Regions from separate parts of the Halomonas flagellata genome, predicted to be linked through region 3. Evidence: predicted binding sites of a transcription regulator. Region 3 holds the regulator's gene; each other region holds the start of a gene.
The links. The regulator FNR, encoded in region 3, switches genes on or off when oxygen is low (the NO sensors DNR and NnrR bind a similar motif). The targets are predictions, from matches to a motif close to TTGATNTANATCAA.

Region 1: the regulator FNR is predicted to act here: its motif matches at 2,653-2,666, upstream of kdgD (5-dehydro-4-deoxyglucarate dehydratase).
Region 2: the regulator FNR is predicted to act here: its motif matches at 2,612-2,625, upstream of ubiT (ubiquinone anaerobic biosynthesis accessory factor UbiT).

The regions. Positions count from the first base shown of each region.
Region 1 covers NZ_JAKVPY010000009.1:4,205-8,685, forward strand. Annotated here, with positions in the region: gene MKP05_RS09075 (tripartite tricarboxylate transporter permease) at 1-8, opposite strand, end outside; gene MKP05_RS09080 (tripartite tricarboxylate transporter TctB family protein) at 26-469, opposite strand; gene MKP05_RS09085 (type 2 periplasmic-binding domain-containing protein) at 580-1,635, opposite strand; gene kdgD (5-dehydro-4-deoxyglucarate dehydratase) at 1,665-2,582, opposite strand; gene MKP05_RS09095 (AEC family transporter) at 2,808-3,755, shown strand; gene sixA (phosphohistidine phosphatase SixA) at 3,752-4,228, opposite strand; gene MKP05_RS09105 (NAD(P)H-dependent glycerol-3-phosphate dehydrogenase) at 4,221-4,481, opposite strand, start outside.
Region 2 covers NZ_JAKVPY010000007.1:105,913-110,393, reverse strand. Annotated here, with positions in the region: gene MKP05_RS07700 (ribonucleotide reductase barrel domain-containing protein) at 1-2,016, opposite strand, end outside; gene ubiT (ubiquinone anaerobic biosynthesis accessory factor UbiT) at 2,050-2,535, opposite strand; gene MKP05_RS07690 (helix-turn-helix domain-containing protein) at 2,743-2,910, opposite strand; gene hemN (oxygen-independent coproporphyrinogen III oxidase) at 2,864-4,249, opposite strand.
Region 3 covers NZ_JAKVPY010000015.1:20,140-24,620, forward strand. Annotated here, with positions in the region: gene ttcA (tRNA 2-thiocytidine(32) synthetase TtcA) at 118-1,020, shown strand; gene fnr (fumarate/nitrate reduction transcriptional regulator Fnr) at 1,237-1,980, opposite strand; gene hemN (oxygen-independent coproporphyrinogen III oxidase) at 2,082-3,497, opposite strand; gene MKP05_RS13115 (sulfite exporter TauE/SafE family protein) at 3,593-4,291, opposite strand; gene ccoS (cbb3-type cytochrome oxidase assembly protein CcoS) at 4,291-4,481, opposite strand, start outside.

The sequences.
Region 1 (4,481 bases), on a different contig from region 3:
AATTCCATGGCGACACTCGCTTCGGTCACGGCAGGGTGATGTTGAACAGCTTGGCCAGGATGAACCAGGCCAGGCCGGGGGCGACGATGGCGTTGATCGCCACGATGATCACAGCCTTTTTCGTCCACTCATGCATGTACATGAGAGACATGAGGAAGACGAACGCGATCGAGACGAACAGGAAGCCATACCCCGTGTAGGGGAACATGTTTCCCACCACCGCCATCAGATAGAAATACGCCACGATCAAGGCGAGGGTGCCGAAGAAGCGGAAAGCATCCATGGGCTCACCCACGATGGGCAGAGTGCGCTCTCCCCGTTTCACCGCGACCAGGAAGGGGGCCACCTTCGTCACCAGGATCAAGGCGAACAATCCCGCCATGATCCAATGGATGATCGTCGGGAAGAACAGGTGAGAAGTCTCGAAATCGATCGAGACGTTGAGCAGACTTGACAGACCTGATTCCATAGCGGCTCCGGCGATAGGCAGGAGGACGCCTCCTGCCCATCATTATTCTATAGCGATTCACACCCTACGGTGAGGACACCGGCGGCATGGGCCACCGGTGCCCGGATCGCTTACTTGATGTTTTCGATGATGCCTTCGTAGCGAGACATCTTTTCGTACAGGTACTCCGAGGCCTCTTCCGAAGGCTTGAAGTTGGGGATGAAGAAGGAGTTCTTCTGGACCTCCTGGATCTCGCCCGCGGCATAGATCTCGGTGAGCGCCTCATCGATCTGCTCGACGATGCCCGGATCCATGTCCTTGTTGTAGAGGAAGAAGAATTCCTTATCGAAGGTGAAGGTCTCGTCGTCGCCCATGGTGACGTGCACGTTGGGCTCGACGTACTCCAGCAGCTGCTCGCGGGTGGTCTTACCCAGACCATTCTCCGGCGCCTGCTCGATGGTCCCTTGGCGAGCCGTCAGCCAGACGAAACGCATGGCCTTCTGGTCGTCCTCCGGCAGGCGGGTGTACTGCTCGTTGGCCTGTACCGAGCCATGGATCATGTCGACCTGATCGTCGAAGAGCTGCTGGTTCTTGTCCGACTGGGAGCCGGTGTTGACGGCGACCAGGTTGTCCTCCTGGCCCGGGTGCTCGATGGCGATGGCGTTCTTCAGGGCACTGAAGCCGATCTCGGACACGCCACCCGGCTGGATCGCCACGCGCACGGTCTCGCCATCGCCCACCGCGGCGATGATGTCGTTCAGGGTCTCGTACGGGGAGTCCTTGGGCACCAGGTAGGCATTGCCCGGGTTGATCGCCACGGTCGGCCCGATCGTGTATTTCTCGAAAATATCGTAATACCCTTCCACGCCATACAGGTAGCCCAGGTAGGACTGATCGTGGAAGATCATCAGGGTGTTGCCGCGCGAATCCCGATCCAGGGTGCGGAATGCCGAACTCGCACCTACGGCATCGACCTTCATGTTGAGATCGAGCTGTTCGGCCAGCTTGTCCACGACGATGGTGGAGTTCTGGTAGGTGTCACCCCCGGTCGACGTGGAGCCGATCACGACCCGGACGTTGCCGCGCAGCTGGCCCTCCTGGGCCATGGCGATCCCGGTGCCGAAGGCCAGCGACGCCATCACGACGGCCGAGCCCAGTCCTGCCAGGGTCTTCTTGGAAACGGTCATGCTTTCACCTCTTTCTGCTGGTTGTCGATTTATAGTTGCTTGGCGATACCCACCAGCGTCTCGAGCTGCTGGTGCTCCTCGGAAGTGGGCATGCTCAATGGCGCGCGCACGCTGCCCGCCGGACGCCCGATGATCTCGGCGCCGGCCTTGATCAGGCTGACGGCATAGCCCCTCTTCCGATCCCTGAGGTCCACGAAGGGAATGAAGAAGTCGTTGGTGATCTGCTTGACGGCTTCACTATTGCCCTTGCGCAGTTCCTTGTAGAACGTGACGGCCATGTCGGGCACGAAGTTGAACACGGCCGAGGAGTAGGTGTTGACGCCGATGGACAGATAGGCCTCGGCGAAGATCTCGGCGGTGGGCACGCCGCCCACGTAGACCAGGCGATCGCCCACGGTCTTGACGATCTTGTTCAGCGCCTGGATGTCGCCCTTGCCGTCCTTCAGGCCGACCAGGTTGGGGCAGGCCTCGGCCAGCGCCTTGACGGACTCGGCGTCGAGGATACCGTTGCCGCGGTTGTAGTAGATGACGTTGAGCCGGGTCGAGTCGCAGATCTGCCGGGCGTACTCGACCAGGCCGTCCTGAGGGCACTCGGTCAGGTAGGGCGGCATCAGCAGGATACCGTCGGCGCCGGCCTCCTCGGCCGCCTCGGCGAAGGCCTTGCCGCTCTCGACGCTGAGCCCGGCGCTGGCGATCACCGGCAGCTTGCCGTCCACTGTCTCCACGGCGACGCGCACGATCTCGCGGAACTCGTCGAGCGACAGGCTGAAGAACTCACCGGTACCGCCGGCCACGAAGACCGCGGAGATGTCGTGGCTGATGAACCACTCCAGCCGCCGGCGATAGCTCTCGGCGTCGAAACGGCCCTCCTGGTCGAAGTCGGTGATGGGAAACGACAGCAGGCCGTCACCGATGGCTTGCACCACTGCTTGTCTGGAAAACTTCACGCAACCGTCCTCTTGCTTATCGGGGCCAGGGACTCCCCGACCGCCTCTACGGGTGACTGACAACGCCTCGTTGTCATACATCATACAAACTAATCGTCACTTCCAGCCTCGGCAAGCTCGACTGGCCAAATTGCGACTAAAGTTGGAGAGAGGCTCGGACTGAGACGTCGCCAGCTGTCGGCGGTACCATAGGCGGCCATCGCGACCCCACCACGGAGCCCCTGGATGGACCTCGGCGACCTGCTGCTCGACAGCCTCGACATCACCCTGCCCGTCTTCGTCATGGTCTTCGTGGGCTACCTGCTCAGGCGGTTCGGCATGCTCGGACACGACTTCGTGACCACGGCCTCGCGCCTGGTCTTCCGCGGCTCCATGCCGGTGATGATCTTCCTCAGCATCATCGCCGCCGACCTCGACACCACCCTGAATCCGCGAATGCTGGGCTTCTTCGCCGCCACCACCCTGGGCGGCTTCCTGCTGAGCTGGTGGTGGGCCCACCACCGGTCGGGCATCGCCGATCGCGGCGCCTGTATCCAGGGCGCCTTTCGCGGCAACTGCGGAATCGTCGGCCTGGCCCTGGCGGCCGGCATGTACGGCGAGGCGGGCCTGTCGACGGGTGGGCTGCTGCTGGGGGTGGTGATCCTGACCTACAACGCCTTCTCGGTGATCGCCCTGGCGCATTACCGGCCCGGCAGGCACGCCGACTGGCGCAGCATCCTGGGGCATATCCTGCGCAATCCACTGATCCTGGCGGTATTCACCGCCCTGCCGGTGGCAGCACTGGACCTGAAGCTGCCGGGCTGGCTGGCGACCTCCGGCGACTACTTCGCCTCCATGACCCTGCCCCTGGCGCTGCTGTGCGTGGGCGCCACCCTCTCCCCACGGGCCCTCCGTCGCTCGGGCTGGATCACGGTGGAGACCGGCCTGATGAAGATGGTGGTGCTGCCGGCCCTGGCCACCGGGGCCGCCTGGCTCGCCGGCTTCGAGGGGCGCGAGCTAGGGGTGATGTTCCTGTTCTTCGCCAGCCCCACCGCCGCCGCGGCCTTCGTGATGGCCAAGGCGATGGGCGGCAACGCCGTGCTCACCGCCAACATCATCGCCCTGACCACCCTGATGGCCAGCGTGACCATCACCCTGGGGGCCTTCAGCCTGAAGGCCGCCGGGGTGATCTAGGCGAGATCCGCCGGCGCGGTAAAGCGCACCAGCCGTGCACAGTCCGCCGCCCACACCTCGGCCTCCAGCTCGGCCACGGCGGCGGTGGGGAAGCCCGGGCCGCGATCGCTGCGCCCCTCCACCAGCAGGCCGGTGAGCGCCCCGACCAACGGCATATGGCTCACCAGCATCAGCGGGCCCTGCCCAGCCTGCTCGAGCAGCCAGTCGACCACCGCCTGGGGCGGATCGTCGGGGGTGAGGATCGACAGCGACTCGACCTCGTGGCCGAGGGCCTCGGCGATGGCATCCGCGGTCTGCCGCGCCCGCCGGTAGGGGCTGGCCAACAGGCGCAGGCCGGCCAGGTCGTCACGGCCCGCCAGCCAGGCCCCCACCCGTCGGGTCTCGTCCAGGCCCCGTTCGGTCAGGGGGCGATAGATGTCGGGGCTGCCCGGGCTCGCCTCGCCGTGGCGCATGATCAGCAGTCGCTCAGCCATGGGGGCCCTCGTCGTCGCGATGGGCCTGGCGCACGTCCTCCCGGGAGAGGATGAACTCCACGTCGCTGCTCTGCTCGCCGAGCATCAGCATCCGTGCCATCTCCTGGGCCGGCACGCCCTCGAACAGCACCTGGTAGAGGCCCTCGGCGAGCGGCATGTAGACACCGTCCTCGCGGGCCTTGTCGCGGACCAGGCGCACGGTGTTGACCCCTTCCGCCACCTGGCCCAGCGCCTCGACGGCCTCGTCCAGGGT
Region 2 (4,481 bases), on a different contig from region 3:
GTCGTAGACGGCTTCACGACCCACATGCTGTATGGCTGCCACCGTGGCCATGAAGGATTGAGTCTTGCGCAGCAGCTTGCCCTGCACCCACTCCTGATACCTTTCGTTCTTGTAACCGAGCAGGAAGCCGACTTCCTCCATGAAGCGCTCACGGGATTCGCCGTCGATGATCAACTCATGATCGGCCTGGCAGGCATACTGCCGAGTTCCTCCCTTGCCATCCGGCAGCACTCGAGTGCCGGCCTCACGTCGCTTGTGGATACGACAGAAAATCCCCAGGTTGGCAAGCAGCGTCTGGACATCCTTGAGTAAGCTGACTTCGCTCGAAGCGAGGCGAACCGAGCAGCTCTGGCTATTGCTGGACACATTGACGGTACCATCTGCCTGAAACAGCCCGCGCAGATAGCCCTTGACGCACGCCTCGGTGCCCCGCCAGACCACCTCCGGCACCTGCAGCTTGGTCTCCCGGGTAAAACCGTAGTGTTCCAGGAGGCGGGCCAGGATCACCGAGCGAACAAAGACATGCTGGCGCTCGGCCACCGCTACAGGCGCCACCGCATATTGACGCGCCGTTTTGGCCGCACCAGCAATCAGCTCATTAACATACTCGGCTGTGATATCGGCCAGCTGACGGTCCTCTCCCCAGAAGTTGATGAGCACGGCCTCATGGCCGTTGCCACGGTGCGTGAAATGCCCATCGCCGGCAATCAAGCCTAGCAGGGTACCCAGCCGCTCATCACCCTGGTCACCGAACTGGCCCTTACCGGACTGTACCCATACGCTATCGCCCACCTGCAGTTCCTTGAGAGGAATCTTGCCTCGCTGGGTATAGAAATCATGCCATGCAGTCGCCTTGATTTCGTAACCTTCGCGCGTGGTGACCCGATAAACATCGGCTTGTCTGGCTGTCATGAAGGCAGGCACAGCCGGGCGGGTTTCAACCCCCCTGTCATCAAGTTCGAGTGCACGCTTGTCGACCGTCACATCGAGAGCATGACCCAGTTGGTAAAGCTCACCGATGGGCACCTGACCGAACTGGGTATGCAACCGGGTATCCGCCGTCACGCAGGGGTTGGTCGCGCGGATCTCCTCGCAGAACCAGTTGTTGTTCATGCGGTTGACTTGGTCGATCAGGATGAAGCCCGGCTCGGCGAAGTCGTAGGTCGAGCGCATGATGGTGTCCCACAGCTCGCGCGCCTTGATCACCTCGACGATGCGGCAGGCCACGCGGCCCTCGTCGTCGACGGTGTAGCCCTCCTCGATCACCGGCCAGTCGCGATAGATGAGCTCGTCGGGGCCCACGTCCTCCTTCTCGCCGGGGTGCAGCGGGAAGGCCAGCGGCCAGTCGGCGTCGCTCCTGACCGCCTCCATGAACTCGTCGGTGATCAGCAGGCTCAGGTTGAACTGGCGCAGCCGGCCGGCCTCGCGCTTGGCCTCGATGAACTGGCGGACATCGGGATGGCCCACGTCGAAGGTGGCCATCTGGGCGCCGCGGCGCCCGCCGGCGGAGGCCACCGTGAAGCACATCTTGTCGTAGATATCCATGAACGCCAGGGGGCCGTTGGTGCCGGCCCCGGCGCCGAACACGAAGGCGCCCCTGTGGCGCAGGGTGGAAAAGTCATAGCCGATTCCCGCTCCGCTTTTTAACGTCATGCCGGCATCCACCACCGCGGAGAGGATGTCGTGCATGGAGTCGCGGATGGTGCGCGACACCGTGCAATTGATCAGGCTCACCGCCGGCTTGTAGTCGTCGGCGCCGGCGTTGGACATGATCCGCCCGGCCGGAATGGCGCCGTTCTCCAGCGCCCAGCGGAACTTCGGCAGCCACTCGTCGGCCTGGTCGCCCTCCACCGCGGCCAGGGCGCGGGCCACCCGCTCCCAGGTGGCCGCCACGTCCTTGTCCACCGGGCGCCCGTGGCGATCCTTGAGCCGGTACTTGGAATCCCAGATATCACGGGAGGGGGCCTGCATCGGTACCTCGTTGGATGTCTTGACGGCCTTGGCGGAAGTGCTCATTCAGGGTCTCCAGAGAAGTCTAGGATAACGGGGTCAGTGATCGCGATGCGCCAACCGCTCGAGTCGCAGCAGCCATTCGCCCAGGCGACCCTGGGCCAGGCCCTCCTCGCGGCCATCGAGCAGGTTCTTGACCGTCAGGCCCAGCTCGGTGTCGCCCTCGATCAGCAGGCGACGCTGGAAGAACAGGCTGTCGGGGTCCTCGCGACGGGTGGCCAGGCAGAGGAACTCGCGCCAGCCGCCGTGGATGGTCGCCTCGCCGGCCCCGCGGCAGAGCACCAGGCGGCCCGCCTCGAGCCCCAGGGTCAGCACCACCCCCAGATCGTCGACGGCCAGGCTGACCCGGCGCCCCTCGAGGGCATCGAACTCGCCTTCCGCCAGCGGCTCGGCGAAGGTGCGGTTGAGCAACGGCTCCACCAGGCGACGCTTGACGGCGATGGGCACCCTCGGGTCGAGGGCACGGATCAGGCGGCTCGGGGCGGGTGGGCGCGGCAGTGACAGGGACGGGAAAGGCAGGGACATGCTAACTCTCCTGGTGACGTCGATGCGGCCGGGGCCGCCGAACCGCTCATCCTAGGCGTCATGAAAGACGTTCGCACTGACATGCATCAAGCCCTGGCCGGTGCGACCACTCGCACGGCCAGACACCATATATAGATCATTCGACCGCAGAAAGCACAAGATGTCGTTGAGCTTGACCATCAACGCTGCGACGGCCTACCGCTGTCGTCAGCGCTTGATGCCCGGCCGGCGGGCCAGCTTGTGCAGGTTGCTCGGGTCCATGGCGAGCCGCCGCGCGGCCGCCGCCCAGTTGCCCCGGCAGGCGGCCAGGGCAGCGTGAATCGCCTGATCAGACCGTGCGGGAATAGCGCCCCTCGCTGCGTGCCAGATAGGCATCGAAGGCCATGGCGGCATTGCGCATCATCAGTCGCCCGGCGGGCAGCACCTCGATCTCGCCCTCGCGGATCGCCAGCAGGCCGTCGGCGGCCATCTCCTCGAGTTCGGCGAGGGCGTCGGCGAAGTAGTCGCGGAAGACGATGCCGTGGGCGGCCTCGATCGTGGCGAAGACGATGCGGCCGTGGCACATCAGGGCGTTGATCACGTCGCGACGCAGGCGGTCGTCGTCGTTGAGGCGATAGCCGCGCATCACCGGCAGCCGGCCGGCCTCCAGCCGGTGCTGGTACTGGGCGGTCTCCTTGACGTTCTGGCTGTAGCTGTCACCGACCTTGCCGATGGAGGTGATGCCCAGGCCAATCAGGTCGCAGTCGGCGTGGGTCGAGTAGCCCTGGAAGTTGCGCTGCAGGGTGCCGTTCTCGCGCGCCAGGGAGAGCTCGTCCTCGGGCAGGGCGAAGTGGTCCATGCCGATATAGACATAGCCGGCCGCGGACAGCCGGCGGATGGTCAGCTCCAGTAATTCCAGCTTGCGCTCCGGGGGCGGCATGTCCTCGGGGCGGATCAGCCGCTGGGCCTTGAACAGCTCGGGCAGGTGGGCATAGCTGTAGGCGGCGATGCGGTCGGGCCGCAGGGCGATGATCTTGTCCAGGGTGACGTCAAAGCTCGCCACCGTCTGCAGCGGCAGGCCATAGATCAGGTCGACGCTGACCGACTGGAAGCCGGCCTCGCGGGCCGCCTGCACCAGGGCCACCACCTGCTCCTCGCTCTGGATGCGATTGACGGCCTGCTGGACGTCAGCATCGAAGTCCTGCACGCCGAAGCTGAGCCGGTTGAAGCCCAGGGCACGCAGCTCATGGATCTGCTCGGGGGTGACGGTGCGCGGGTCGACCTCCAGGGAGAACTCGCGCGCCTCCGGCGGGGCGAAGTGGAAGGCCGCGTCCAGTGCCTCCATCAGCTCGCCCAGCTGGGCGTTGCTCAGGTAGGTGGGGGTGCCGCCGCCCAGGTGCAGCTGGGTCATGCGCCGCGAGGCGTCGAACAGCGCGGCCTGGACCCCGATCTCCTGCTTGAGCCACTCGAGGTACTCGGCGGCCCGCTCGGTGTTGTGGGTGATGATCTTGTTGCAGGCGCAGTAGTAGCACAGGCTCTTGCAGAACGGGATGTGCACGTAGACCGACAGCGGCTTGGGCGACTCGGCCCGGTTGCTGCGCTCCGCTGCCGCGCGGTAGTCATCCTCGGCGAAGGCCGCATGGAACTGGGGCGCCGTGGGGTAGGAGGTGTAGCGCGGCCCCGGGCGGTCGTACTTCTCCACCAGGGGGCGGTCGAACGGGAGATCCTGTGGCATGTCGTGAAGCGGCCTCTTGAAGCCTGTATTCAAGCAAGAACGGGGGCAGGGCCCGCGGGCCCTGCCGAATGAGGGAAGTATGCCATCCGCTATCCGCGGCGTCGGTACCCTTCAAGAGGTAGCTGACCCAGGTCAAAGGAGGGAGGGCATGAGGAGATCAAGCGTTGACAACCTCCCTTAACATTCATGTAAATTACACTTTATGATATCGCCCGAAGGGCACCATACGGCC
Region 3 (4,481 bases):
GGGGCAGCCACGGCATGGGCATCCTCCGGGCCGTCGACGCCGTACCGTCGCCAGGCGGCGGCGGTGGTGGTAGGATAGGCACCCGTGATTTCCAGCCGCTCTGGCAGCGCCCCGACCATGCAAGACGCCGTGATCTTCGACCCCAACCCTGCCGATGCTCCCGCCACAGCAGGCGACGCCACCACCCTCGATGCCAGGGGCAAGCGCGAGTTCAACAAGCTGCAGAAGCGCCTGCGACGCCAGGTGGGCAATGCCATCATCGACTACGAGATGATCGGCGAGGGCGACCGGGTGATGGTCTGCCTGAGCGGCGGCAAGGACAGCTACACCATGCTCGAGATCCTGCGCAGCCTGCAGCGCAATGCTCCGGTGCGCTTCTCGCTGGTGGCGGTCAACCTCGACCAGAAGCAGCCCGGTTTCCCCGAGCAGGTGTTGCCCGAGTACCTGGATGGCATCGGGGTGGAGTACCACATCCTCGAGCGCGACACCTACTCGGTGGTCAAGGAGAAGACCCCCGAGGGCAAGACCACCTGTGCGCTCTGTTCGCGGCTGCGTCGCGGCTCGCTCTACGGCTTCGCCGAGGAGATCGGTGCCACCAAGATCGCCCTGGGCCACCATCGCGAGGACATCCTCGAGACGCTGTTCCTCAACCTCTTCTTCGGCGGCAGCCTCAAGGCGATGCCGCCCAAGCTGCTCTCCGACGACGGCCGGAACATCGTCATCCGTCCGCTGGCCTATTGCCGGGAGGCGGACATCGCCGAGTTCGCGCGGCTGATGGACTTCCCGATCATCCCCTGCAATCTCTGCGGTTCCCAGCCCAACCTGCAGCGCCAGGTGGTCAAGGAGATGCTCGCCGAATGGGAGGCCAGGCACCCCGGCCGGCTCGAGAGCATGTTCAAGGCGGTGACCAACGTGGCGCCCTCGCAGTTGGCCGACCGCAAGCTTTTCGACTTCGCCGGCCTGGAGGAGAAGCAGGCCCGGCGGCAGGCCGACCGCATCGATATCCGCCAAGAGTCATAAGCTGGAAGAGCGGCGCTTCGCGCCTGGAAGCTTAAAGAAAAAACCTTGACGCCAGGGCTGGTGGCAACATGCTGATTTCCAGCTTCCAGCTTCCAGCTTCCAGCTTCCAGCTTCCAGCTTCCAGCTTCCAGCTTCCAGCTTCCAGCTTCCAGCTTCCAGCTTCCAGCTTCCAGCTTCCAGCTTCCAGCTTCCAGCTTCCAGCTGGCGCGCAGCGCCTCAGCGCGCGCCTTCCTCCTCGGCGACCTGTGCCAGGGCCGCCAGGTCGAGGATGTTGACCTCGCGGCCGGAGACGGCCACCAGCCCCTGCGTCTGGAAGCGGCCGAGGATGCGACTCACCGTCTCCACCGCCAGCCCCAGGTAGTTGCCGATATCGGCCCGGGACATGGAGAGGCGGAAGCTGTAGGGCGAGTAGCCGCGGCGGCGGAAGCGGTCGGAGAGGCCGGCGAAGAAGGTCGCCAGGCGCTGGTCGGCGGTCTTGCGGGACAGCAGCCGCATCATGCGGCGGTCGTCGCGCATCTCCTTGCTCATGCTGCGGTAGAGCTGGGTGCGCAGCTCCGGCAGCTCCTCGGAGAGGGCGTCGAGGCGGTCGAAGGGAATCTCGCAGACGGTGGTGGTCTCGAGCGCCACCACCGTGCCGGGATAGCGCGCCTCGTCGATGCCATCGAGGCCCACCAGCTCGCTGGGCAGGTAGAAGTTGGTCAACTGGTCCTCGCCGCAGCCCTCGGTGGTGACCTGCTTGAGGCTGCCCGAGCGCACGGCGTAGATGCTGGTGAAGGCGCTGTCCTGGCGGAACAGCGCCTCGCCCTTCTTCAGGGGAGCGCGGCGCCGGATGATGGCGTCGAACTGGTCCATGTCCTGGAGCTCGAGTGCCAGCGGCAGGCAGAGCGAGCTGAGGCTGCAGGTCTGGCAGCGGGTCTCGTGCAGCAGGGAACGCCGCCTGCCGGTCGCGGTATCAGGCATGCTCTCCTCCATGATGGTGACTCTGCCACCATTATGGGGGATTCGTCCGGGCCGGCATAGCATCCCTTTGGAGGTAGCCTCCGGCCATCGGAGGTAGTCCCTCACCGGAGGCGTGAGCGGGGCGAGGCCGGCTGGTCCGGGAGCTGGGGGTCGAAGGCCATGGCGAGGTGCCGGAGCAGCAGCCGGCCGATCGGCGTGACGACGAGCCGGGGGCCGGCACGCTCCACCAGGCCATCGCGCTCGGCTCCTTCCAGCCGGGCCAGGACATCGGCCAGCCGGGCCTCGGCATCGACCCCGAAGGCCTGGCCCAGCGCCTCGAGATCGAGGGACAGGTCGCATATCAGGCGCTCGCTGGCGTGCCGCCGCAGGCAGTCGTCGAATGTCAGGCGCCGTCCGCGGTCGGTGGCCAGGCGGCCGGCATCCAGCGCCGCCTCATAGGCGGCGAGCCCCACGGGGTTCCGGGCGTAGGCGTCATCGACCCGGCTGATCGCCGAGACGCCGAGCCCCACCAGGTCGCACCGGGCGTGGCTGGAGTAGCCCCGGACGTCGTGCGTGAGGCTACCCTGGCGCTGGGCCTTTGCCAGGCTGTCGTCGGGGCGGGCGAAGTGGTCCATGCCGATGTGCACATAGCCCGCCGCGGTCAGCATCTCGAGGGTGGTATGCAGCATCGCCAGCGTCTCCTCGGGCCCGGGCAGGTCCTCGGCGTGGATGCGGCGCTGGGGCGTGAAGCGTTCGGGCAGGTGAGCATAGTGGAACACCGACAGCCGGGCCGGGGCCATGGCGATCACCTGCGCCAGGGTCTCGGCGAAACTGTCGCGGGTCTGCAGCGGCAGGCCATAGATCAGGTCGAGGTTGAGCGAGCGGAAGCCGAGGCGGTCGGCTTCGTCGATCAGCGACTCGGTGAGTACCCGGGGCTGGACCCGGTTGATCGCCTGCTGCACCCTGAGGTCCAGGTCCTGGACGCCGAGGCTCAGGCGGTTGAAGCCGAGTGCCTGCAGATGGCGCAGGGTGAGGACATTGGCCTCCCGGGGGTCGATCTCGATGGCGTAGTCACGCTCCCTCGAGCCCGAGAGCCCGAAACGGGCATCGAGGCGATCGATCAGGTCGCTCATCTGGTCGAGGGTGAGGAAGGTCGGGGTGCCGCCGCCCCAGTGCAGCTGCTGGACCTCCCGGGCGGCGTCGAGATGGCGGGAGGTGAGCACCATCTCCCGGTCGAGGCGCGACAGGTACGGCTCGGCCAGCCGCGTGTCCCCGGTGGCGATCTTGTTGCAGGCACAGTAGAAGCAGGCCTGGCGGCAGAAGGGCACATGGACATAGAGCGACAAGGCACGGCCCGCGTCGTTGCTGCGGGCGAGGGCCGCGGTGAAGTCGTCGGGCCCGAAGTCCTCCCGGAAGCCGAGGGCCGTGGGATGTGAGGTGGGGCGCGGGCCGCAGGCGTCGTAGCGGCGCAGCAGTACCGGGTCCCAGGCGAACTGGGCGGAACCCCCTGGGCCTTCGCGCGTCGCGTGAGCGGACATGACGGCACTCCGGATGATGGACATGCCTCGATGGTAGCGAGGGCGACCCCCGGCCGTGTTGAGCTGCGTCAAGCGGGAACGAGATCGTCGGGGGGTCAGGCGTGGCCGCCGGCGGGCAGCAGCATCCAGAGCTGCCACAGGGCGAAGGCGATGATCGACGCCGCGGCCAGGGTGCGGGTGGCGCGGTGGCGGATCAGGCTGCCGAGCTGGCGTGTCGCCAGGCCGGTGACCAGCAGGGCCGGCAGGGTACCCAGGCCGAAGGCGCCCATCAGCAGGGCGCCCTGGTGCGGGGCGGCGGTGGCCAGGCTCCAGGCGAGCATGGAGTAGACCAGCCCGCACGGCAACCAGCCCCAGACTGCCCCCAGCGCCACCGCCTGGGGAACCTTCACCACAGGCATCAGCCGCCGGCCCAGCGGCTCCAGGTGGCGCCACAGCCGCTTGCCGACGGCCTCCACCCTGAGCAGCCCCTTCCACCAGTCGGCGATATAGAGCGCCATCAGGATCAGCATCACCGCGGCCAGCCCCTGCAGCACCAGGCGGGCCGTGGGGGTGATGGCGACCAGGGTGCCGAGCCCGGCCACCAGCGCACCGGCGGTCATGTAGCTGGTGATGCGCCCCAGGTTGTAGCCGAGCAGCAATCCGGAGAGCCGTGTCGGGGAGCGCAGGCTGGGGGGCACGGCGAAGGTCAGCACACTCATGATGCCGCCGCACATGCCGATGCAGTGGGCGCCGCCGAGCAGGCCGAAGACGAAGGCCGCCAGCAGGGGCGGTAGACCCAGGCCGGTGGGATCCATCAGCGCGGCGGTTCCTCCCGGTCAGCGGGGGCGTCGTCGACCTCGCCACGCGACTGTCGCCGGCGCTGGCGCTCCTCGGGGGGGAGGTCGTTCTCGTCCTCGTCGAAGAGGATGCGATGGGCGGGGCCCTCGAGATCCTCGAACTGGTCATGCTTCACGGCCCAGAAGAAGGCCCAGACGGCGAGGCCGA